3 regions of the Serratia sp. FDAARGOS_506 genome follow, and region 3 is predicted to be linked to each of the others. Evidence: predicted binding sites of a transcription regulator. Region 3 holds the regulator's gene; each other region holds the start of a gene.
What was found. The regulator PhoB, encoded in region 3, activates phosphate uptake and scavenging genes when phosphate is short. The targets are predictions, from matches to a motif close to CTGTCATAAAACTGNCNNAT.

Region 1: a site for PhoB is predicted at 1,892-1,911, ahead of pitA (inorganic phosphate transporter PitA). Genes of this name have one in related genera too.
Region 2: a site for PhoB is predicted at 2,249-2,268, ahead of phoA (alkaline phosphatase). Genes of this name have one in related genera too.

Annotation. Positions count from the first base shown of each region.
Region 1 covers NZ_CP033831.1:1,277,773-1,285,694, forward strand. The annotation lists gene EGY12_RS06355 (VOC family protein) at 1-60, shown strand, start outside; gene EGY12_RS06360 (hypothetical protein) at 159-413, shown strand; gene EGY12_RS06365 (NAD(P)/FAD-dependent oxidoreductase) at 417-1,616, opposite strand; gene pitA (inorganic phosphate transporter PitA) at 1,917-3,419, shown strand; gene uspB (universal stress protein UspB) at 3,493-3,828, opposite strand; gene EGY12_RS06380 (SDR family oxidoreductase) at 4,252-5,025, shown strand; gene EGY12_RS06385 (LysR family transcriptional regulator) at 5,128-6,036, shown strand; gene uspA (universal stress protein UspA) at 6,304-6,741, shown strand; gene gdhA (NADP-specific glutamate dehydrogenase) at 6,941-7,922, shown strand, end outside.
Region 2 covers NZ_CP033831.1:2,942,954-2,950,875, reverse strand. The annotation lists gene EGY12_RS14385 (cytochrome P450) at 1-664, opposite strand, end outside; gene EGY12_RS14380 (helix-turn-helix transcriptional regulator) at 745-1,428, shown strand; gene EGY12_RS14375 (glutathione S-transferase N-terminal domain-containing protein) at 1,503-2,210, shown strand; gene phoA (alkaline phosphatase) at 2,341-3,768, shown strand; gene EGY12_RS14365 (malate:quinone oxidoreductase) at 4,230-5,810, shown strand; gene EGY12_RS14360 (helix-turn-helix domain-containing protein) at 6,017-6,475, shown strand; gene EGY12_RS14355 (fimbrial protein) at 6,550-7,617, opposite strand; gene EGY12_RS14350 (fimbria/pilus outer membrane usher protein) at 7,632-7,922, opposite strand, start outside.
Region 3 covers NZ_CP033831.1:2,451,801-2,459,722, reverse strand. The annotation lists gene brnQ (branched-chain amino acid transport system II carrier protein) at 1-486, opposite strand, end outside; gene EGY12_RS11920 (PstS family phosphate ABC transporter substrate-binding protein) at 971-1,933, opposite strand; gene phoR (phosphate regulon sensor histidine kinase PhoR) at 1,948-3,264, opposite strand; gene phoB (phosphate response regulator transcription factor PhoB) at 3,289-3,978, opposite strand; gene sbcD (exonuclease subunit SbcD) at 4,194-5,426, shown strand; gene sbcC (exonuclease subunit SbcC) at 5,423-7,922, shown strand, end outside.

The DNA of each region.
Region 1 (7,922 bases), 1.2 Mb from region 3:
TCGATTTACTTCAACGATCCGGACGGCAACCGCATAGAGCTTAAGGGACCGGCGGAATGAGATTAACGAGCCATAGAATAGAAAAGGGAGCCTTATCGGCTCCATCTGTTCATCTCGTTGTGCATTGCCATCGTGGCTTATGAGGGGCGTTGCCCCGCATGAGAAAACGGATTGCCTTGGTGATTTCTGTTCTGATCTTCGCCTTCTTGCCAAACATCATTCCATCTCGGCTGCTGCTTACGCCGGATATGGCGTTGAAAATGATTCACAAGTCTAATGAATCGGGGCTCGGCGATCCGAAGGCGCGTTCGACAGCCTACCTGCTGATGCTTTATGCCGCAGCAGCAGCGGTAATCGCTTGGCGGTGTCTGCGTTTTATTCCCAAAAATCGGCCTAGCCCGTCACACTGCTGAACGTTAACGCCCCTGCGCCGCCAACGCCTGCGCGCAGGCCCAGGCCGAGCTCCAGGCCCACTGGAAGTTGTAGCCGCCCAACCACCCGGTTACGTCCACCACTTCGCCGATAAAGTAGAGCCCCGGCGCCTTGTGGGCTTCCATCGTCTTGGAGGAGAGTTCGTTGGTGTCGACGCCGCCGAGCGTCACTTCCGCCGTGCGATAGCCTTCGGTGCCGTTCGGCTGCACACGCCAGTTCTGCAACAGATCCGTCAGCGCCGCCTGCTGCGGCGCATTCAGCTGCTTCAATGTCGCCTCCGGCAGTTGTCCCAACGTTTGCAAGCATTCCACCAACCGCTTCGGCAAGTGCAACGCCAGGGTGTTTTTCAGGCTTTGGTTCGGGTGCTGACGGCGTTGGTCATCCAGGAAGGCCGCCAAATCCAGATCAGGAAGTAAGTTAACGCTCACATACTCACCCGGCTGCCAGTAGCTGGACAGCTGCAGCACCGCCGGGCCGGACAGGCCGCGATGGGTGAACAGGATGCTTTCACGGAAGCTGACGCCGTTCTCGGCGGTGATCACCGCCGGCACCGAGACGCCGGACAGCGTCTGTAAATGCTCCAACAGCGGCTTATGCAGGGTAAAAGGCACCAGCCCGGCCCGCGTCGGTAGCACCTTGAGGCCGAACTGCTCCGCCAGCTTGTAACCGAACGGCGAAGCGCCCAGCCCCGGCATGGACAATCCACCGCTGGCCACCACAAGTGAGCGAGCACTAACTTCCTCACCATTCAGCGCCAGTTCGTAACCGTGTTCGGTTTTTTCCACGCCCAGCACTTCGCTGCGCAGGCGCATGGTCACCTGGCCCAGCTCGCACTCTTTGACCAACAGATCCACCACCTGCTGCGCCGAGTCGTCGCAGAACAGCTGCCCCAGCGTTTTTTCATGGTAGGCGATGCCGTAGCGGTTGATCAGATCGATGAAGTCCCACTGGGTGTAGCGCGCCAGCGCCGACTTGCAGAAATGCGGATTGTTCGACAGGTAAGCCGCCGGTTCAGCGTACATGTTGGTAAAGTTGCAGCGTCCGCCGCCGGACATCAGGATCTTGCGGCCCGGTTTTTTGCCGTTGTCGAGCAGCAACACGCGGCAACCGAGTTGCCCCGCCTGCGCGGCGCAAAACATGCCGGCGGCGCCCGCCCCAATCACTACGACATCAAACTGTTCCACCTGAGCCTCACTTATCAAAACCACAATCGCGACAAAAGAGCGCCATATTACGCCGTTTCGCCGCCGGTCACCGCCAAATTCACGGCGGCAGATTGTAAAGCCCCGGCGCCGCCAACGCCATAGTAAGAAAATATTACAGAGGTCAGAGGAGAATAACGCGTTGATATTTCATATTTTTGTTATAGACACGCCATCATTTCGTCATGTCCAAATCAAAAAAACGTCATATTTTCCTTTTCCCCGGCCCCGGTTGTCACTGATAATGCGCGGCGTTCATGTCCACAAACTGGCGTAACGCTTATGCTGCATTTGTTCGCTGGCCTGGATTTCCATACCGGCCTGATGTTAATTCTCGCATTGTTGTTCGTGTTGTTTTATGAAGCCATCAACGGTTTTCATGATACGGCCAATGCGGTCGCTACAGTTATTTATACCCGCGCCATGCGCTCGCAACTTGCGGTCGTGATGGCAGGTTTGTTCAACTTTCTTGGCGTAATGCTCGGCGGTTTGAGTGTTGCTTACGCCATCGTCCACTTGCTGCCTACCGATCTGTTGTTGAACGTCAGTTCAGCACACGGATTAGCCATGGTCTTCTCCATGCTGTTGGCGGCAATCATCTGGAACCTCGGCACCTGGTATTTCGGTCTGCCGGCCTCCAGTTCCCATACGCTGATAGGCGCAATCATCGGTGTCGGTTTAACCAACGCCCTGATGACCCACACTTCGGTGGTGGATGCGCTTAACGTCCCGAAAATGATTGGTATTTTCCTTTCTCTGCTGTTCTCGCCGCTGGTCGGCATGATGGTGGCGGGAGTGATGGTGTTCGCCTTGCGCCGCTATTGGAGTGGCACCAAGAAACGCCAGCGTATCCACATGACCCCTGCGGAACGTGAAAAGGTCGACGGCAAACGCAAGCCGCCGTTCTGGACCCGTATCGCACTGATCCTGTCGGCGATTGGCGTCAGCTTCTCGCACGGCGCCAACGACGGCCAGAAAGGCATCGGCCTTATCATGCTGGTGCTGATCGGCGTTGCGCCGGCCGGCTTCGTGGTCAATATGAATGCAACCGGTTATGACATCACACGTACGCGTGATGCCGTGACCCACCTGCAACAATATTACCAGCAGCACGGTGATGCCCTGTCGCATGCGGTGTCATTGACGCCGCTGGTGCCAAGCCCGGATGACGAGGCCGAACCTAACAAGCCGGCCGAGTTCCACTGCGACAGTTCGCGCGCCATGCCGGCGATCGAGCTGGCTCAGGGCATGCTGACCAACCTGCAAAGCTACGATCAGCTGACGGTTGACCAGCGCAGCCACCTGCGCCGCCTGCTGATGTGCGTGACCGACACGGCGGATAAAGTCGCCAAGCTGCCGGAAACCTCATCCGCCGACCAGCGCTTCCTGAAGAACCTGCGTCAGGATCTGCTGCAGACCGTCGAGTACGCACCGATGTGGATCATCGTCGCCGTCGCGCTGGCGCTGTCGCTCGGCACCATGGTGGGCTGGAAACGCGTGGCCACCACCATCGGCGAGAAGATCGGCAAGAAAGGCATGACCTACGCTCAGGGCGTGTCGGCCCAGATGACCGCGGCGCTGTCGATCGGCGTGGCGAGCTATACCGGCATGCCGGTCTCCACCACCCACGTTCTCTCTTCGGCAGTTGCCGGGACGATGATCGTGGACGGCGGCGGCGTACAGAGCAAAACCGTGAAGAACATTCTGTTGGCTTGGGTACTGACCCTGCCAATCTCGATTCTGCTTTCCGGTGCGCTGTATTGGGTCGCGTTGAAGCTGATCTAAGCGATAAGCATCATGAGAAAGGCGGCCGCAGGGCCGCCTTTTTTTTGCCTGCATCAAGGGAAACAGGAAGGCATTAATACCAGATCATCAGCGCTATCAGGCTGATGACCACCAGGCCGCACAGGGCCGAGGTCAGCATAAACTGCCCGCGCACCCGCTCGCAGCGGCGAATAAACTCCGGATCGTGGTGTTCGACATAGCGCTGCGCAAAGATATAGCGCACCAGCCTCAGCTGCTTGCTGGGTTGCCCGTGGGCGGTGAAGAAACCGCCGCCGTCGACGTATTGGTACAGCAGCGGGTCGCAGCCGCGCAATACCACCAGCAGCGCGCGCAAAGAAGAGTAATAACGCACCATGTTTACCACACACACCACACATAAGGCCCAAAACAGCGCGACGGTACTGATCATGATTGCCCCCTCAAGGCGTTGTTATCCGCGGCCATCCGCCGGGTCCAACCGCCCTACCTCATTACCCGATACTCTGCTGGAGCTTACCGCTCTCATCCCCTTTTTTGCCTGCACGGGCCATGCCCATAACCCACCGCCTCCGGAGACGTTACCGCACCGCGCAGAGAGATTTGCACAGCGTGGTTCCACTCAGAGGGGAAATGGTGAGGCCCATATCCATCATTGTAGGTTAATGAAACGCAAACTGGCCTGAGCAGTGGATAAAATTTACCGAAACGTCCTCCGCCGGGGCGTGCTAACGGCTCACCGCCGGCCGGTGATTGGTCGGTTTTTCTGGATAGTCTATCCCGCTCCGCGCCGCTGATCTTTCCCCCCACGCTGGCTAGACTCAGGTTTCCGTTATGTTCATCCAAGGAAACTGTTATGGCAAACCATTCAATCAAAGGAAAAACCGTCCTCATCGCCGGCGGCGCCAAAAACCTCGGCGGGCTGATCGCGCGCGATTTGGCTGAACAAGGCGCAAAAGCGGTGGTAATCCACTACAACAGCGCCGCTTCCAAAGCCGAGGCGGAGAAAACCGTCGCCGCCATTCAGGCCGCCGGGGCGAAAGGCGTCGCACTGCAGGCCGATCTGACCACCGCAGATGCAGTCGAGAAGCTGTTCGCCGATGCGGTCGCCGCCGTCGGCAAGCCGGATATCGCCATCAATACCGTCGGCAAAGTGCTGAAAAAGCCGATGGTCGACATCAGCGAAGCCGAATACGACGAGATGACGGCGGTCAACGCCAAAACCGCGTTCTTCTTCCTGAAAGAGGCGGGCAAACACCTCAACGACAACGGTAAAATCTGCACGCTGGTCACCTCGCTGCTCGGCGCCTTCACGCCGTTTTACGCCGCTTACGCCGGCACCAAAGCGCCGGTGGAACACTTCACCCGCGCCGCCGCCAAGGAGTTCGGCGAACGCGGCATCTCCGTGACGGCGGTCGGCCCCGGCCCGATGGACACCCCGTTCTTTTACCCGGCAGAGGGTGCGGACGCCGTGGCCTACCACAAGACGGCGGCAGCGCTGTCGCCGTTCAGCAAAACCGGCTTGACCGATATCGAAGACGTGGTGCCGTTCATTCGCCATCTGGTCAGCGATGGCTGGTGGGTAACCGGCCAAACCATCCTAATCAATGGCGGCTACACCACCAAATAAGCTCGAGGGGGGCGGAATGCCCCCGCACCTGCTCGCGCGCAACCGCGCCATGCGGCTACACTCTTTGTCAGAAACGGCGCCAAGGAACAGCAGGTCAACGAGATGGACAGATTCAATCAATACCGCATATTCGTGCAGGTGGCGGAGATGGGCAGCTTTATCCGGGCAGCCCATGCGCTGGAAGTGCCGCGCGCCTCGGTGTCCGCCGCCGTGCAACAACTGGAAACGCAGCTGGGCGTGCGCCTGCTGCACCGCACCACGCGGCAAGTGCGGCTGACTGCCGACGGCGAACAGCTGCTCGAACGGCTGCGCCCGCTGCTGGCCGAAGTGGAAGACATCGATCAGTCGTTTCAGGCCAGCCAACGCCAGGCCTCCGGTCGACTCAGCGTCGACGTGCCGAGCCGCATCGCCCGCCGGCTTATCGCCCCGGCGCTGCCCGGCCTGCTGCTGCGCCACCCCCATCTGCAGCTGGTGCTCGGCTCCGCCGATCGCGCCATCGATCTGGTGCAGGAAGGGGTCGACTGCGCGGTGCGCGTCGGCGATCTGCACGACAGCAGCCTGGTGATGCGCCCACTCGGCCATATCGCGCTGATCAACTGCGCCAGCCCCGCCTACCTCGGCGAATTCGGCCACCCGCTCCAGCCCGGCAATCTCGTCGAAGGACACTGGAGCATCGGCTACGCCTCGCCTAAAACCGGCCGGGAATCCCCCTGGGAATACCTGACCGACGACGGCCATACGCAACGGCTCGAATTGCCCAGCCGGGTGGTGGTCAACAACGCCGAAAGCTATATCGCCTGCTGCCGCGCCGGATTGGGGCTGATGCAAATCCCGCGCTACGACGTGCAACACCTGCTCGACGCCGGTGAACTGGTGGAAGTCCTGCCCGGTTACCGCGCCGCCTCCATGCCAATCTCCCTGATCTATCCCCATCGCCGCCAGCGATCGCGCCGCCTGGCGGTGTTTCATGAGTGGTTTGAAAGCCTGCTGCAACCGCATCTCGAGCGCTGATTGCGCATTTAGCGCTATACTTTGTTTAATAACGCTTATAATTCAAGCGGTCAGACCGTCAACATCCGCATAATCAATAGGCTTTTACGCCGCGCGGGTGTACAACGAAAGGTATCGGGCAGAGAGATTTTCGATGCGGCGCAGTGTGATCGCCCCAACATATCATTGCGTTATCCGAATGATACTATGGAACCAAAAGCGCCAGGCGGGTAAACGGAACGCCTGCTAACCCTTTTTAATCGGCATGTTTATGGAAGGAGTATTCTTATGGCTTACAAACACATCCTGATCGCGGTGGACCTATCCCCGGAAAGCAAGATTCTGGTAGAAAAAGCCGTCTCAATGGCGCGGCCGTACAACGCTAAAGTTTCTCTGATCCACGTCGATGTCAACTATTCCGACCTTTATACCGGCCTGATCGACGTCAATCTCGGCGACATGCAAAAACGCATCTCCGAGGAAACCCATCAGGCACTGACCGAGCTGTCGCAGAACGCCGGCTACCCGATCACCGAGACCCTGAGCGGCAGCGGCGATCTGGCGCAGGTATTGGTGGATGCCATCAAGAAATACGACATGGACCTGGTGCTGTGCGGCCACCACCAGGACTTCTGGAGCAAGCTGATGTCTTCCGCTCGCCAGCTGATCAATACCGTGCACATCGATATGCTGATCGTGCCGCTGCGCGATGAAGAAGACGAATAAAGTAAGCGCTCGCTAACTTAACTGCCCAACGCCCGCGCCATGCGGGCGTTTTTCATGCCGCCGCGCCGATTAATCGCTTGATAATCAACCGCCCTCCGATGATATAGTCGCTAAAGACACAACATCCTCCCCCGGGCATCGCCTATACCCATATCTATAAGAAATAGCGGGGGAAATTTAATGCGAAAAGGAGTTATCCATGGAATATGCCGTATCGGTAGAGTCTTTCCTGTCCTCGTTACAACGCCATAACCCCCACCAGCCGGAATATTTGCAGGCGGTGCGCGAAGTATTCACCTCGCTGTGGCCGTTTATCGAACGCAACCCGCGCTATCGCGAACAGGCGCTGCTGGAGCGCCTGGTGGAGCCCGAGCGCGTCATTCAGTTCCGCGTCAGCTGGGTGGACGATCGCGGCCAGGTGCAGGTCAACCGCGCCTTCCGCGTGCAGTTCAACTCGGCCATCGGCCCCTATAAGGGCGGCATGCGCTTCCACCCGTCGGTAAACCTGTCGATCCTGAAATTCCTCGGTTTTGAGCAGACCTTCAAGAACGCGTTGACCACCCTGCCGATGGGCGGCGGCAAAGGCGGCTCCGATTTCGATCCAAAGGGCAAAAGCCAGGGCGAGATCATGCGCTTCTGCCAGGCGCTGATGACCGAGCTGTATCGCCATCTGGGCCCGGACACCGACGTGCCGGCCGGCGATATCGGCGTCGGCGGCCGCGAAGTCGGCTTTATGGCCGGCATGATGAAGAAACTGTCCAACAATACCGCCTGTGTATTTACCGGCAAGGGCCTCTCCTTCGGCGGCAGCCTGATCCGCCCCGAGGCGACCGGCTATGGCCTGGTGTACTTTACCGACGCCATGCTGCAGCGCCACGGTCTGGGCTTTGAGGGCATGCGGGTGGCGGTGTCCGGCTCCGGCAACGTAGCGCAGTACACCATCGAGAAAGCGCTGGAACTGGACGCGCGCGTGATCACCGTGTCGGATTCCGGTGGCACTCTGGTAGACGAAGACGGCTTCACCACCGAGAAGCTGGCACACCTGGCGGAGATCAAAAACCAACGCTACGGCCGGGTGGCAGACTACGCCCGCGAACGCGGCCTGACGTATCTGGCGGGCCAGCAGCCGTGGAACGTGCCGGTGGATATCGCCCTGCCGTGCGCCACCCAGAACGAACTGG
Region 2 (7,922 bases), 490 kb from region 3:
CCGCCGTTGCCTCACAGGCCTGAAACAGCAGGCCGAGCGCATTGGCCGACACAAGCCGGGCATCGCCAATCTCCCGAACCAAGGCTTGGCGCAGCACACCATTTCCCGCCGCCAACTGTGCGCAGAGACGCTGCGCCGCCGCAATACCGCGTGTCAGCTGCTGCGGCGAGCCGCCGGGCGCGATACAGCGGACAAAGTCCAGGCTGTCGTCGATAAGGTGCTGCCACTGCGCTTCGGACACGCCCAACAATGCGCCGAGAGTGCAGACCGGCAATCCGTAGTTAAAGCGAGTGATCGCTGCCGCATCGAGCACCTTTGGCGCTAACCGCGCCGCGCACTGTGCCGCGGTTTGCTGAATCAGGGAATCGTCGCAGGAAGCTAACGCCCGCTGCAGCGCCGCCTTGAGGGTGCGGTGATCCTCGCCGTCGCGCATCCGCGCCAGCCCGGCGAACAGCGGCGCCATCGGCGTATCCAGCAAGGCCGTCGGCACCGGTTCATCGGCCGGCCGCACGCCGAGATCGGCATTGGACAGCGCTTCCCTCACCCACTGCGGCGTAGCGGCCACCCAACATTGCCCTGCGCTATCCCAGCTCAGGGGCGGCAAGGCGCGATAGTGCATCTGCGGCTCGGCGGCGAGCGCGGCGGCATAAGGACATACGGACATGGTTTTCTCCCTCGGTACCAGATGGCGATAACCACAGGCTAGCGATAGACGCACAGTCATACTTCGTCTAACCTCGAAGTATGCATAACATCGACATTGAAGATCGTTTAGCGGCGCTGAGCGCCGCCATCGCCGACCGCACCCGGGCGCGCATGCTGTGCCTGTTGATGGACGGGCGCGCCTACACCGCCACCGAGCTCAGCGCGGCGGTCGAGGTCGCCCCGTCCACCGCCAGCGCGCATCTGGCGAAACTGCTGGAGCAGCGGCTGATCGCCTGCGTCAAACAGGGGCGCTACCGCTATTTTCAGCTGGCTGGCCAGCCGGTGGCCGAAGCGCTGGAAGGCCTGATGGCGCTGGCGGGCGTGCCGCGCCCGTCGGTGAAAAGCAGCACGCCCACCACGCTGCAATATATCCGCACCTGCTACGACCATATGGCGGGTGAGGTTGCGGTGAAGCTGCACGATCGGCTGCATGCGCTGAACTGGCTGACCGGTGAGGAAGACTACCGATTAAGCGACGTCGGCCAGGCCGCGCTGGCGCGGCTGGGCGTCGATTGCTCCCCCGCCCCCACCCGCCGCCGCTTCGCCTGCGGCTGCCTGGATTGGAGCGAACGCCGCTCTCACCTCGGCGGCGCGCTGGGCGCCGCGCTGTTGGCCACCTTTATCCAACGCGGCTGGATCATCCGCCGGCTCGACAGCCGCGAGCTGCAGCTGACCCCCGGCGGCAAAAAAGCGCTGGCCGCACATTTTGAGCTCACGGTGTAACCCGGCGGCGGGGTAGTTTTACTGCAATACTCAAGGGGTACGCTGAAGCAACCCCGCCAACCCGAGGAGTTTCTATGCTCGATTCCACCCAATTCCCGATCGTCAAACGCTGGCCGGCTCAGCATCCGGAACGGCTGCAGCTCTATTCTCTGCCGACGCCGAACGGCGTCAAAGTGTCCATCATGCTGGAAGAGATCGGTCTGCCCTATGAAGCGCACCTGATCGACATCGGCAACAACGAAACCTGGACGCCGGAATTTCTGGCGCTGAACCCGAACGGCAAGATCCCGGCGATCATCGATCCCGATGGCCCCGGTGGCCGGCCGCTGCCGCTGTTCGAATCCGGCGCCATTCTGCTCTACCTGGCGGAAAAGAGCGGCCGTTTCCTGCCGCAGGACCCGGCTCAGCGTTACGAAACCATTCAATGGGTGTTCTTCCAGATGGCCGCCGTCGGCCCGATGTTCGGCCAGCTCGGTTTCTTCCACAAATTCGCCGGGCGCGAGTATGAAGACAAACGGCCGCTGGAGCGCTACAAGAACGAATCGAAACGCCTGCTCGGCGTGCTGGAAACGCGCCTGGAAGGCCGCGACTGGATCATGGGCGCGGACTACACCATCGCCGATATCTCGCTGCTGGGCTGGGTGCGTAACCTGATCGGCTTTTATGAGGCGCGCGAGCTGGTGGAGTTCGACAGTTTCCCGCGCGTCGCGCAGTGGCTGGAGCGCGGTCTGGCGCGGCCGGCGGTGCAGCGTGGGCTGGCTATCCCGGCGCGCGCGGCCTGACGCCAAACGGGGTGGCCGCCGGGCCATCCCGTCTTTCGCTGTCATAAAATTGTCATCCCTCTGCTCTACTCTCCTTACGTAACAATTTGATGTTATTTACATTGTTGTATTACGACAAGGAGCTTACCCCATGCAACCTGCTGTATCCCTGATCGCCGGCGCCGTGCTGTCCGCCCTGCTCTGTTCCTCCGCCATCGCGGCGGAAACCTCAGCCAATGCCGATGGCCTGACCGAGCGCGCCGCGCGCGGCAACCTCACCGAGCCGGGCGGCGCCCGTCGCCTGGCCGGCGATCAGACCACCGCGCTAAAGGCGTCGCTGTCGGACAAAACGGTGAAAAACGTGATCCTGCTGATCGGCGATGGCATGGGGGATTCCGAGATCACCGCCGCGCGTAACTACGCCGAAGGCGCAGGCGGTTACTTCAAGGGCATCGATGCCCTGCCGCTGACCGGGCAATACACCCATTACTCCCTGGACAAGAAAACCCACAAGCCGGATTACGTGACCGACTCCGCCGCTTCCGCCACCGCCTGGGCCACCGGGGTGAAAACCTATAACGGCGCGCTCGGTGTGGACGTGAACGGCAAAGACCAGCCAACGCTGCTGGAGATCGCCAAGGCGGCCGGCAAGGCCACCGGCAACGTTTCTACCGCCGAACTGCAGGACGCCACGCCGGCGGCGTTGGTGTCGCACGTCACCTCGCGTAAATGCTACGGCCCGGAGGAAACCAGCGAGAAATGCGCCGCTAACGCGCTGGAAAACGGCGGTCGCGGCTCCATCACCGAGCAACTGCTGAAAACCCGCGCCGACGTCACGCTGGGCGGCGGCGCGAAATCCTTTAACCAACTGGCGAAAAGCGGCGAATGGCAAGGAAAATCGCTGAAGGATCAAGCAGCGGCTCAGGGTTATCAGTGGGTGAGCAACGCAGATGAACTGCAGGCCGTTACCCTCGCCAATCAGCAAAAACCGTTACTGGGCCTGTTCGCCGACGGCAATATGCCGGTGCGCTGGCTGGGGCCGAAAGCCAGCTATCACGGCAACCTCGACAAACCGGCGGTGACCTGCGAAAACAACCCGGCGCGCACCGCAGCCACGCCAACGCTGGCGGCAATGACCGAAAAAGCGATCGCGCTGCTGAAAGACAACCCGAACGGCTTCTTCCTGCAGGTAGAGGGCGCGTCGATCGACAAGCAGGATCACGCCGCCAACCCATGCGGGCAGATTGGTGAAACCGTCGATCTGGACGAAGCGGTGCAAAAATCGCTGGCCTTCGCCCGCGCCGACGGTAACACGCTGGTGATCGTCACCGCCGACCACGCGCACTCCAGCCAGATCGTCGCCGCCGACGCCAAAGCGCCGGGCCTGACCCAGACATTGACCACCAAAGACGGCGCGCCGATGACCCTGAGCTACGGCAACTCGGAAGAGGAATCGCAGGGGCACACCGGCACTCAGCTGCGCGTCGCGGCCTACGGCCCGCACGCCGCCAACGTAGTGGGGTTGACCGATCAGACCGATCTGTTCTTCACCATGCGTGATGCGATGGGCATCAAGTAACCGCCTTGTGAACCATGGCTGCCCGTAACGGCAGCCATTTATTATTGGTTACCGATGTATATTTGCAATTTAACCGCAATTATTGTGTGATAACGAAATAACGTTTAATTGCGCGACAATTAACCCCTGAAAATAACGCGGTTATACGGACTTTCTTCCCTCTCTGCTTATTCCTGCGACAGCAACCGGCCTATTTTTGCTTATATTCATTTTTTTTAGTTACAAAAGTAGTTTTTAACATTCTCGCAAACAATAATACCCCGCCAGTAACGTGAACCGATCAATTTGCGCCCGGACGGCCTGCAATAGTTCACTTTTCGTTAAAAACCCTATTAACAAAAAGGCATTATCGCTGCCTATCGGCTCACGCCGGGCGGTCGGCTTCATTATTTTCCAGGGTAACTCCCGCTAAATTCTTTCACCTGCAATGAGTAGAATTTACACACAAGAGATTTAATTCAATGAGAAAATTACTCGTCCTGATTTTCAGTCTCAGCCTGTTTAGCGTTACGCAGCAGGCAGCGGCTGAAGAGAAGAATAAAACCGTCGACGTGGTGTTGATCGGCGGCGGCATCATGAGCGCCACCTTGGGTACCTATCTGCATGAGCTGGAGCCGACCTGGACCATCGACATGTACGAGCGCATGAACGGCGTGGCGGAAGAGAGCTCCAACGGCTGGAACAATGCCGGTACCGGCCACTCCGCTTTCAGCGAAATGAACTACACGCCGGAAAAAGCCGATGGCACCATCGACATCAGCAAGGCAGTGAAGGTCAACGAGTCTTTCGAAATCTCCCGCCAGTTCTGGTCTTATCAGGTGAAGAACGATGTCCTGAAAGATCCGAAATCCTTCATTAACAGCGTGCCACACATGAGCTTCGTGTGGGGTGACGACAACGTCAACTTCCTGCGTAAACGCTACGCGGCGCTGCAGCACAGCACCCTGTTCCGCGGCATGGAATACTCCGAAGATCCTGCGCAAATCAAACAGTGGGCGCCGCTGGTGATGAACGGCCGCGATCCGGCGCAGAAAATCGCCGCGACCCGCATGCCGCTGGGTACCGACGTTAACTTCGGCGTGATCACCCACCAGTTGGTTGACGCACTGAGCACCAGCGACAAGTTCAAGCTGAACCTGAGCCACGAAGTGCGCGACATCAAGCGCAACGCCGACCAGACCTGGAGCGTGACCGTTGCCGATCTGAACCGCGACGGTAAAGAAACCACCGTTAACGCCAAGTTCGTGTTCATCGGTGCCGGCGGCGCGTCCCTGACCCTGCTGCAGAAATCCGGCATCCCTGAAGCCGACGGTTACGGCGGCTTCCCGGTCGGCGGCCAGTTCCTGGTCACCACTAATCCAGAGATCGCCAACCAGCATCTGGCAAAAGTGTATGGCCTGGCCAGCGTAGGTTCGCCGCCGATGTCCGTGCCACACCTGGATACCCGCATGCTGGACGGCAAGCGTGTGCTGCTGTTCGGGCCGTTCGCCACCTTCTCCAGCAAGTTCCTGAAGAACGGTTCGCTGTTCGATCTGCTGCACTCGCTGAGCACCTCGAACCTGATGCCGATGACCCACGTCGGTCTGGATAACTTCGATCTGGTGAAATACCTGGTCGGCCAGTTGATGATGAACGACGACGATCGCTTCGCCGCGTTGAAAGAGTACTTCCCGGACGCCAAGCAGGAAGACTGGAAACTGTGGACCGCAGGCCAGCGCGTGCAGATCATCAAGAAAGACGCGGATAAAGGCGGCGTGCTGCAGTTCGGCACCGAAGTCGTCAGCTCTGAAGACGGCAGCATCGCCGCTCTGCTGGGCGCTTCACCGGGCGCTTCTACCGCTGCGCCAATCATGCTGCACCTGATGGAAACCGTGTTCAAAGACAAAGTGGCGACGCCGGAATGGCAGAGCAAGCTGAAAGAGATCATCCCGTCTTACGGCCACAAGCTGAACGGCGATATCGAGATGACCAACAAGATCCGCGGTTACACCAGCAGCGTACTGGGTCTGAACTACATTGAAGTGAAGCCGGAAACTAACTGATTTTCCACTCATTTCCTGCTAGAAAGGCCGCCTTATGCGGCCTTTCTTTTATCCCCCTGCCGTTCAAAGAGCATTTTTGGCCACCTTTTTACCCCCGGTTTACCCTTGCGTAACGGCACACTCACGCCTATTATCAAAGCATATTCTTGGATAATTAAGCTAAGTCACTGTGACCTGAATGTCGTTTTTGCGGGAGAACTTAAACCATGGATCGCGTCAATATCATTCACGATTTACTAGACTGGATTGAAACTCATCTGGACCAGCCGCTGCTGCTGGATAACGTCGCCGCCAAGTCGGGCTACTCCAAATGGCACCTGCAGCGCATGTTCCGCAGCACCACCGGTCACGCGCTCGGCAGCTATATCCGCGAGCGGCGCCTTTCGCAGGCGGCGCAGGCGCTACGCTCCACCCCGCGCCCGATCCTGGATATCGCCCTGCAATACCATTTCGACTCTCAGCCTTCATTCTCACGCGCCTTCAAGAAACAGTTTGGCAAAACCCCGGCGGTGTATCGCCGCACCACCCGCTGGGACGTCGCGGAGTGGCCGGCGCACCCGGTAGAGGCGGAGGCCGAACCACGCCACGCTGCCCCCACGCTGCCTCGTTGGTATGCAGGCAAGCCGCCGGAAGGCGTCTGCACCAGTTGGATGGGGCTGCGTTAATCAGCACGGTATAAGGCACAAAAAAGGGTTCAGTTCGCGAGAACTGAACCCTTTTTTATTGAAGCGACACCGGATTATTTGAAGGTGACGTCGACGTTGGCGGTGGCGTTGAACACCCCAGTCTTCGGCGTATTGGTCAACCACTTCAGGTTCGCGATAAAGGTCTCTTTCACTTCATTCTGCTTATCCTGCAGCACGCCGCCGAAATCCACGTTGGTTTGCAATGGGATCGGCGTTTTATTGGTGTCGCGCTGCTGAGTCAGGAAGATCGCCACGCCCGGTTTGGTGGTCGGCAGGATCTGCGTGTTGTCTGACGGATCGGCGTTGGTGCTGCTGAAACTGGCCTGCAGAGACTGGCCGGCACATTCGCCGCCGCTCAAGGTCGCCTTGATATCAAACGGCACCTGCTTGGCGATAGTACCGGTTTTGGCGCTGGATGTAGTCAGCACGCCGAAATCGACGCTGGCGCCGTTGTTGGCCAATACAGTGATCTGCGGGTTGCACTGGATCACGCGGATCTTATCCAACCCTTTGATGTAGGCGTTAAAGTTGCTGTCTTTGGTGGCGTTCAGGCCCAACTCACCATCGATCTGGAACAGCGAAGCACGCGCCAACGGCGGGAAGTTACCCGCCGGCGGTTTCACCCCGGTGGCTTTGATATACACAGAATAGGTAGCGGTCACCGCCTGAGGATCGGCTTTCCTTCTGTTGCTGCCCGGTTTGGTACCTGGCCCCAAATCAGGGCCTGTCGGCCGGTTGGAACTTTGCTTCAGGTTGATCGCATCATAATCACGCCCGTTGATCGATACCCCAATCTCCAACGACTTATCCAGTGCGCCGAACGAGTTCTGCGGGTTCCAATAGATATAAGCATTCTCTCCGCGCGGGTAGTTATCCGTATCCCAGCAGGTAAAGGTGGAGGTAAAGTTCTGCGAACGCCAAATCAGGTTGCCTTTGACGAAGTCGCTAGCGGCCAGCACGATCGGGCGGCCGACATCGATATCCTGCGTCACGCTGCCAACCGGGTTTTTTGAACCCGTCGAGTTGCCGAAACGGCATTGCATCGCCGCCGCCTGTTGCGCCATCGCCAACCCTGCCAGCCCCACCACCGACAGAAGTGTGTTACGTGCTAATTTGCTCAAGTTCATGGTGTACCTTACAGTTTTTGGCATTGCAGGGTCAGTTCCTGATATCCCATGGCCGCTTGTTTGTCGCCCACGTTCGCCGGAATCGGCAGTACGCATTGTTGATCGGCTTTCGGGCCCCATTTGATCGTCAGTTTTTCACCCGCTTTCACGCCGGAAACATAGGTTGCGCCCTCCAGGCCCACGGTGCCGCTGTTGCGGCCGGACTCGTTGAACACACCGGCACCGATAGCCGGATAACCGTTATCACCCAGACGAGCGTGAATCAGCAGGCTGACGCCCTTGAAGGTATCGAAGCTCAC
Region 3 (7,922 bases):
CAAGACGGCCAGCGCGACGATCTTCAGCGGTGCCAGCACATGGCCGACGGTGTCGAGCAGGCGGCCCGGATACAGGGAGATGCCGATCACCAGCGCGAAGTACACCAGGCTGTAGATGAACAACGGCATGGCGCCGTCGCCGGTCAGCGGGGCGATGCCCACTTCAAAGGACACGGTGGCGGTGCGCGGCGTGGCGAACAGCGGGCCGACAGCCAGGTAGCAGACGGTCGCCAGCAGCAGGCCCGCGCCGCGGCCGATCGGCGAACTGAGGGCATCGATGCCGCCGCCGACGCGCGCCAGCGCGATGACGGTAATCACCGGCAGACCGACGGCAGTGATCAGGAAGCCCAGCGCCGCGGTCCAGACGTGTTCACCGGACTGCAAGCCGACCATCGGCGGGAAGATGATGTTCCCGGCCCCAACAAATAAGGCAAAGGTCATAAAGCCCAGTGCCAGGATATCTTTTGACGTTAAACGATGACTCATACGATGTCGTGTTGCCTGTTCAAATGAAAAAATTGTCCGATAGCGTGGTGGCGTGACGCCCCACCCGGTTGCCGGCATGCCCGATCATCGCAGCGCCAAAATAAGCACCGTAAACGCAATCGATCCGGCGTTTATGTCCCTATTCGAAAGTGGCCGCTCATGAGATGGGCAAAATTTTAGGAGTTATAAAAATGGAGGTTTAATCCGACAACGAAGGCTAAGGTAAACGTTTATAGCGCTTCAAGGCAAGACGCACGGCGAAAAGCAGAGCTATCGACCATATAAACTTTATCCACCAGTCGATCATATTGGCTATCAATAAATATACACTACATGATTTGTATCATTTTTGAACAATGAATTCACGAAACGTGAAGCATATATCACTTTACCGCGCGAAAACGCCAATAAATGCCCTATTTTCGCGTGGCATAAGCTCCGATCCGCCGCTAAAAAAGGCGAAAATTACGCCGCTTTTTGTCGTTTATTGCATCAGGGCCGGTGCGAGCGGCGGCAACCCAAGAGCCTGGCGAGTCTTTTGCAGGGCGCCCGGCGGCAGCGGCAGATAGCCGTCGTGATTGACCAGGCTCTGCCCTGCGGTCGACAGCACGCGATCGAGGAACGCGGCAGTCAGTGGTTCGAGCGGTTGATTAGGCGCTTTGTTGATGTAGATATAGAGGTAGCGCGACAGCGGGTAGCGATCGTTACGCACGTTGTCGGCGGTAGGTGCCACATAATCCTCCCCCGATTCCGCCAACGGCAGCAGCCGCACGCCGCTGGCGCGAAAGCCGATGCTGGCATAGCCGATGCCGTTGAGCGAACCGGCCACCGCCTGCACCACCGAAGCTGAACCGGGCAACTCATTGACGCGCGGCATAAAGTCGCCGCCGCACAGCGCGCGCAGTTTGAAATAGCCGTAAGTGCCGGAAGCCGAGTTGCGGCCGAAGCGCTGCAGCGAACGCGTCGCCCAGTCGCCGCTAAGCCCCAGCTCGCCCCAGCGCGTCAGCGGCTGGCTTTCACCGCAGCGCCGGGTGGCGGAAAAAATGCGATCGAGCTGCTGCAGATTGAGGCCGCGCAGCGGGTTATCCTGATGCACCAATACCACCAGCGCATCCACCGCCACCGGCACCGCCAGCGGCGCATAGCCATAGCGGTGTTCGAACGCCGAAACCTCGGCCGCTTTCATCGGCCGACTCATCGGGCCCAACTGCGCGGCGCCCGCCGCCAATGCGGTCGGCGCGGTAGAGGAGCCGGCGGCCTGGATCTGCAGGTTAACGTTGGGGTAATGCTGGCTGAAATCCTGCGCCCACAGCGCCATCAGATTCGCCAGGGTGTCGGAACCGACGCTGGACAGGTTGCCCGCCAACATGCCGTCGGGTTGCGCCAGCGCGCCGCGTCCGGCCAGCAGCGCCAGGCAAAGCAACAGCCCTCGGGTTATTCGGGTCATACCGGTGTCTCGCGTTAATTTTTCACCGCATTCTCTGATAAAGCGGCGGGAACAATCAACCGGTTGGGTAAGGTAAAGATAAAGCGGGTGCCGATCCCCGGCTCGCTAAGGATCTCCAACCGCGCGTCGTGATGGCTGAGCGCGTGTTTAACGATCGCCAGCCCCAGCCCGCTGCCGCCGGTCTGGCGCGAACGGGCCTTGTCGACGCGGTAAAAACGCTCGGTCAGGCGCGGAAGGTGTTCGGCGGCGATGCCCGGCCCGTTATCGCTGACCTGGAACTGCGCGCCATGCGCCGTCTGCTGCCAGCTCACTTCGATATGAGTGCCCTTCGGCGTGTGGTTGACCGCGTTGTACACCAGGTTAGACACCGCGCTGCGCAACTGGTCTTCATTGCCGAACACGTTGAGTTGTTCGTTCACCCGGAAGGTGATCTCGTGATTACCGCCACTCAGCGATTGCGCCTCGCGCTGCAACACCCGCAGCATCAGCGGGATATCCACCCGCTCGTTCATGTCGACATTGGGCGCCGCCTCGATGCGCGACAGCGTCAGCAGCTGCTTGACCAGCCCGTCCATCCGGCGGGTCTGCTCTTGCATGGTGCTAAGCGCCTTGCTGCGCAGCGAACCGTCCTGCTCTTCGTCGCCCATCATCTCCAGGTAGCCTTGCAGCACCGTCAGCGGCGTGCGCAGTTCATGGCTGACGTTGGCGAAGAAGTTGCGCCGCGCGCCCTCCAGCTGGCGCATCTGGGTGACGTCACGCGCCACCATCAGCAGCTGCCCTTCGGAATAAGGCATCACGCGGAATTCGACGTAGTGTTCGTTGTTCAGCTGCAGCGTCAGCGGGCGCGAGAACTCCTGCTGTTGCAGATAATGGCTGAATTCCGGATAACGCAGCAGGTTGAGGATGTGCTGGCCGTTGTCTTCCGGCCAGCGGAAGCCGAGCAGATGCTGCGCCAGCCCGTTGCACCAGAAAATGTTGCCTTCGACGGTGGTCATCACCACCGCGTCAGGCAGCGATTCGGCCCCGCTGCGAAAGCGCTTGATCAGCAGCGCCAGCTCGCGCCGGCGGCGGCGATTGCGCTGCTGCATCTGATACAGGCCATAGAACAGGGGCTCCCAGCTCCAGCGGCCGGGCGGCGGCGTCATGCTGCGGTCGATCCACAGCCAATGGGAGAGCTTGAGCTGGTTGTAGAAATTCCACACCAGCGCCGCCAGCGCGGAGGCCAGCAGGAACCAGGGCAAATAACCGAAAATCAGCCCCAGCAGTAAGGCGGGCAGACAAAAAAGAGCCAGCTCCAGAGCCAGCCTCTTCCACGACAGACGTTCTAACACGGCATATTCTCCAGCGCGGCGCGATCAGTAGCGCGTTGAGAACCGGTAGCCGGTGCCCCGAACGGTTTGAACCATTTTATCATGCCCACTGGTTTCTAACGCCTTGCGGAGCCGACGGATATGCACGTCAACGGTACGGTCTTCCACATAAACGTTAGTGCCCCAGACGTGATTAAGCAACTGCTCACGGCTATAAACCCGCTCCGGGTGGGTCATAAAGAAGTGCAGCAGCTTGAACTCGGTCGGCCCCATATCCAACGCCTGATCGTTAGCCATCACGCGGTGGGAGGACGGATCCAGGCTCAGCCCTTGCATTTCAATCACTTCTTCCACCGCCATCGGTGAAATACGGCGCATGACCGCCTTGATGCGCGCCACCAGCTCCTTGGGCGAGAACGGCTTGGTGATGTAATCATCCGCCCCCACTTCCAGGCCGCGCACGCGGTCTTCCTCTTCGCCGCGCGCGGTCAGCATCATGACCGGAATATCGCGGGTCAGCGCTTCGCGCTTCATATGTTTGATAAACTGAATGCCGGAACCGCCGGGCAACATCCAGTCGAGCAACACCAAATCAGGGAACGGCTCAGACAGGCGCGTCACGGCGCTGTCATAATCCTCGGCTTCCAACGGTTGGTAACCATTCTGTTCCAACACAAAGCACACCATCTCACGGATCGGCGCTTCGTCTTCCACCACCAGTATGCGTCTTGCCATCGTCAATCCTGCCAATGTGTTAGCGACTTTGCGGGCGCCATTATGCGTCAGTTTTGTGACACTTTTATGAAAAAAAGCGGCTGTTATAGGCAGTAAGCATAGCGATTATTTCCCGGCGCAAAGAAAAATCATTCCGTAGTCGTCGCCATTGCGCCGGGACAGCCGCCGCCGCGGCCTTTATAATCATCGCCATTACCTTTGCATCCGGGAGTGTCATGCGCCTGATCCACACCTCTGACTGGCATCTTGGCCAGTACTTTTTCACCAAAAGCCGCGCCGCCGAGCACCAGGCTTTTCTGAACTGGCTGATCGAACAGATCGAGCAGCAGCAGGTGGATGCGCTGATCGTCGCCGGGGATCTGTTCGATACCGGCTCGCCGCCCAGCTACGCCCGCGAGCTGTACAACCGCTTCGTGGTGGAACTGCAGCGCACCGGCTGCCAACTGGTGGTTTTGGGCGGCAACCACGACTCGGTAGCGACGCTGAACGAATCGCGGGAACTGCTCTCTTGCCTGAACACCACGGTGATCGCGAGTGCGCAGGGCGCCCTCGAGCAACAGATTGTGGTGCTTAACCAACGCGACGGCCAGCCGGGTGCCGTGCTGTGCGCCATTCCGTTTCTGCGGCCACGCGATCTGCTCACCAGCCGCGCCGGCGAATCCGGCGCGCAGAAACAGCAGGCGCTGCAGGAAGCCATCGCCGAACATTACCAAGCGCTGTATCAGGCGGCCTGCGAGCGCCGCGATCGGCTGGGCCAGCCGCTGCCGATCGTCGCCACCGGCCACCTGACCACCGTCGGCGTCACCACCTCCGACTCGGTGCGCGACATCTATATCGGCACCCTTGACGCCTTCCCGGCACAGGCTTTCCCTCCCGCCGACTATATAGCGCTGGGTCACATTCACCGCGCGCAGAACGTCGCCAAGTCGGAACATATACGCTATAGCGGCTCACCGATTCCACTCAGCTTCGATGAGCTGGGCAAAGCCAAAAGCGTCTTCCTGGTCGATTTCGCCGACGGCGCTCTTCAGCAGGTAAAAGCGCTAACGATCCCGCAGTTCCAGCCCATGCAGCTGATTAAAGGCGATCTGGCTGAGATCGAACGACAGCTGCAGCAATTTGCCGACTATGCCGGCGAGCTGCCGGTGTGGCTGGATATCGAAGTGGCGACGCAGGACTACCTCAGCGATATTCAGCGCCGCATCCAACTGATGGCGGATGAGCTGCCGGTGGAAGTCGTGCTGCTGCGGCGCAGCAAAGAGCAACGCCGCCAGGCGATCGCGCAGCAGGACAAGGAAACGCTGAACGAGCTGAGCGTCAACGAGGTGTTCGAACGGCGCCTGGCGCAGGAGGCCGACATGCCCGAAGCGCGCCAACGGCGGATGCATCAACTGTTCCGTCAGGTGGTCGATGCGGTGCAGCACAATCCTGAGGAGACCCAACCATGAAGATCCTCAGCCTGCGGTTAAAAAACCTCAACTCGCTGCAGGGCGAGTGGAAAATTGACTTCACCGCCGAGCCGTTCGCCAGCAACGGCCTGTTCGCCATTACCGGCCCGACCGGCGCGGGCAAAACCACCCTGCTGGACGCCATTTGCCTGGCGCTGTATCACCAGACGCCGCGCCTCAACGTCACGCCGAGCCAGAATGAACTGATGACCCGTCACACCGCCGAATCGCTGGCGGAGGTCGAATTCGAGGTCAAGGGCGTCGGCTATCGCGCCTTCTGGAGCCAGCGCCGCGCCAAAAACGCGCCGGACGGCAATCTGCAGGCGCCGAAGGTCGAACTGGCGCGCCGCGAGGACGGCAAGATCCTGGCGGACAAAGTGCGCGACAAGCTGGAGATCACCGCCGCCATTACCGGGCTGGACTTCGGCCGCTTCACCAAATCGATGATGCTGTCTCAGGGGCAGTTCGCCGCGTTTCTCAACGCCGATGCCAACGATCGCGCCGAGCTGTTGGAAGAGCTGACCGGCACCGAAATCTACGGGCGGCTGTCCGAACAGGTGTTCGAATCCCACAAGCAGGCCAAAACCGACCTGGATGCGTTGCACCAGCGCGCCAGCGGCATCGAGCTGCTGAACGATGAACAGCGCCACTCCCTGACTGAACGGCTGACGGCGCTGAGCGCGCAGGAAATCGCCCTCGGCGAACAAACCCAGCGGCAGCAACAGGCGCTGAGCTGGTTGCAACAATGGCAACGCCTCCAGCAACAGCAAAACGAGGGGCAACGGCGGCTGGAAACCACCCATCGCGAGCAGGCCGAGGCCGCCCCGCAGCTGCAGCGGCTGGCGCTGAGCGAACCGGCCGAGAAATTACGGCCGCTGCGCGGCGAACGCGATCGCTGCCGCGCCGAGCTGCAGACGATACAACAGCAGGCAGCCCAGCTGACGCAGCAACAGGAGCGGCACTCGGCGCAGCTGGCGCCGCTGCAGCAGGCGGTGGAAAAGGCCCGTCTGGCGCAGCAAGCTCATGCCGAGCATATGCGGCAGCAGCAACAGCTGATCGATGACCAGGTCGCCCCGCTCGACCATCAGATCGCCCAACTGCAGTCGACGCAGACCGAACGGCGACAGGCCGGCGATGCCGCCGCGCAGCAGTGCGCCCAGCAGCAAACTGCGCTGGAGCAGCTCACCGCTCAGCGCAGCCAGCTGACGGCTCAGGCCGGGCAGTATCAGCAACAGTTGAATGCGCTGAGTGAAGCGCTGACCGTTCAACAGCAACAGCAGCAGGCGCTGGAGGCGCAAACGCCGCTGGCCCCGCTGCGCCAGCGCCTGAGCACCCTGGCGGATCTGCGCCCAACGCGTCAGCAGCTGTTCACGCTCGCTTCCCTGTACCGGCAGACCCGTGACCGTCTTGCCCGGCAACAGGCGGAGCACGCCGAGCGGCAAACACAGCTCGCCGGACTGCAACAACAGCTGGAGAGCGCGCGTCAGCAATTCAAGCAGCACAAGGCGCAGCTACAGGAAGTGGAGCGGATCCACGAGCTGGAAAAACGCATCGTCAGCCTGGAAGCGGAGCGCGCCCTGCTGCAGAGCGGTGCCCCCTGCCCGCTGTGTGGCTCCCCCAACCACCCGGCGGTGGAGCAATATCAGGCGGTGCAGCCTTCGGCGACGGAACAGCGCTTGGTTGAGATGCGCACCCTCGCCGAGAAACTGCAAACCCAGGGCACCGAGCTGCGCACCCGCTGTGAAGGCCTGCAAGAGCAGCAGCAACGCCAGCAGCAGGCTATCGCGCAGGATGAGCAGCAGCTGGCTGCCCAACAGCAGCAATGGCAGCAGCTCAGCGCGCCGCTGGCGTTCGACTTTACCCTGGCGGAGGGCGAGCAACTCAGCGCCTGGCTGAGCGGCTGCGACGACGAAGAGCGGCGCGGGCAGCACGCGCTGCAGCAGCATGAACAGGCGGCGCAGGCGGTACAACAGGCAAAAGACGCGCTCGCCGCTCTGCAAACGCAGCAGCAGCAGGCGCAGCAACAGCTGGCGCTGCTCGAAGAGCGCTTTATGCTGTTGCAGAAAACTCATGCCGCCAGCCTGCAACAGCAGCAAGACCTGCTTCAACGCTGGCAGGAAGGCGAGAAGACCCTCGCCGAGCGGCGCGCGCAGCGGCTGGCGCTGTTCGGCGAACAGCGAGTCGCCGAGGTGCGCGAACAGCTGCGCGCCAAACAAATCGCCTGTGAACAGGCCAGCTTGCAGGCCGCCGAGCAGTGGCAAAAGGCGCAGGAACTGCGCGAGCGCCTGGCCGGCCAGCAGGCCGGGTTGCAACAACAGCACACCCAAATGCAGGAACGGCTGCAGCAGGCGGAGCAGCAATGGCTGCAGGCGCTGGCCGACAGCGAATTCGCCGATGAAACCACCTTCGCCGCCGCGCTGCTGGACGACGCCCTGCGCCGCGAATTGCAGCAGCGTAAAGAGCAGCTGCAACAGCGGCAGGTAGAGGCTGCGGCCC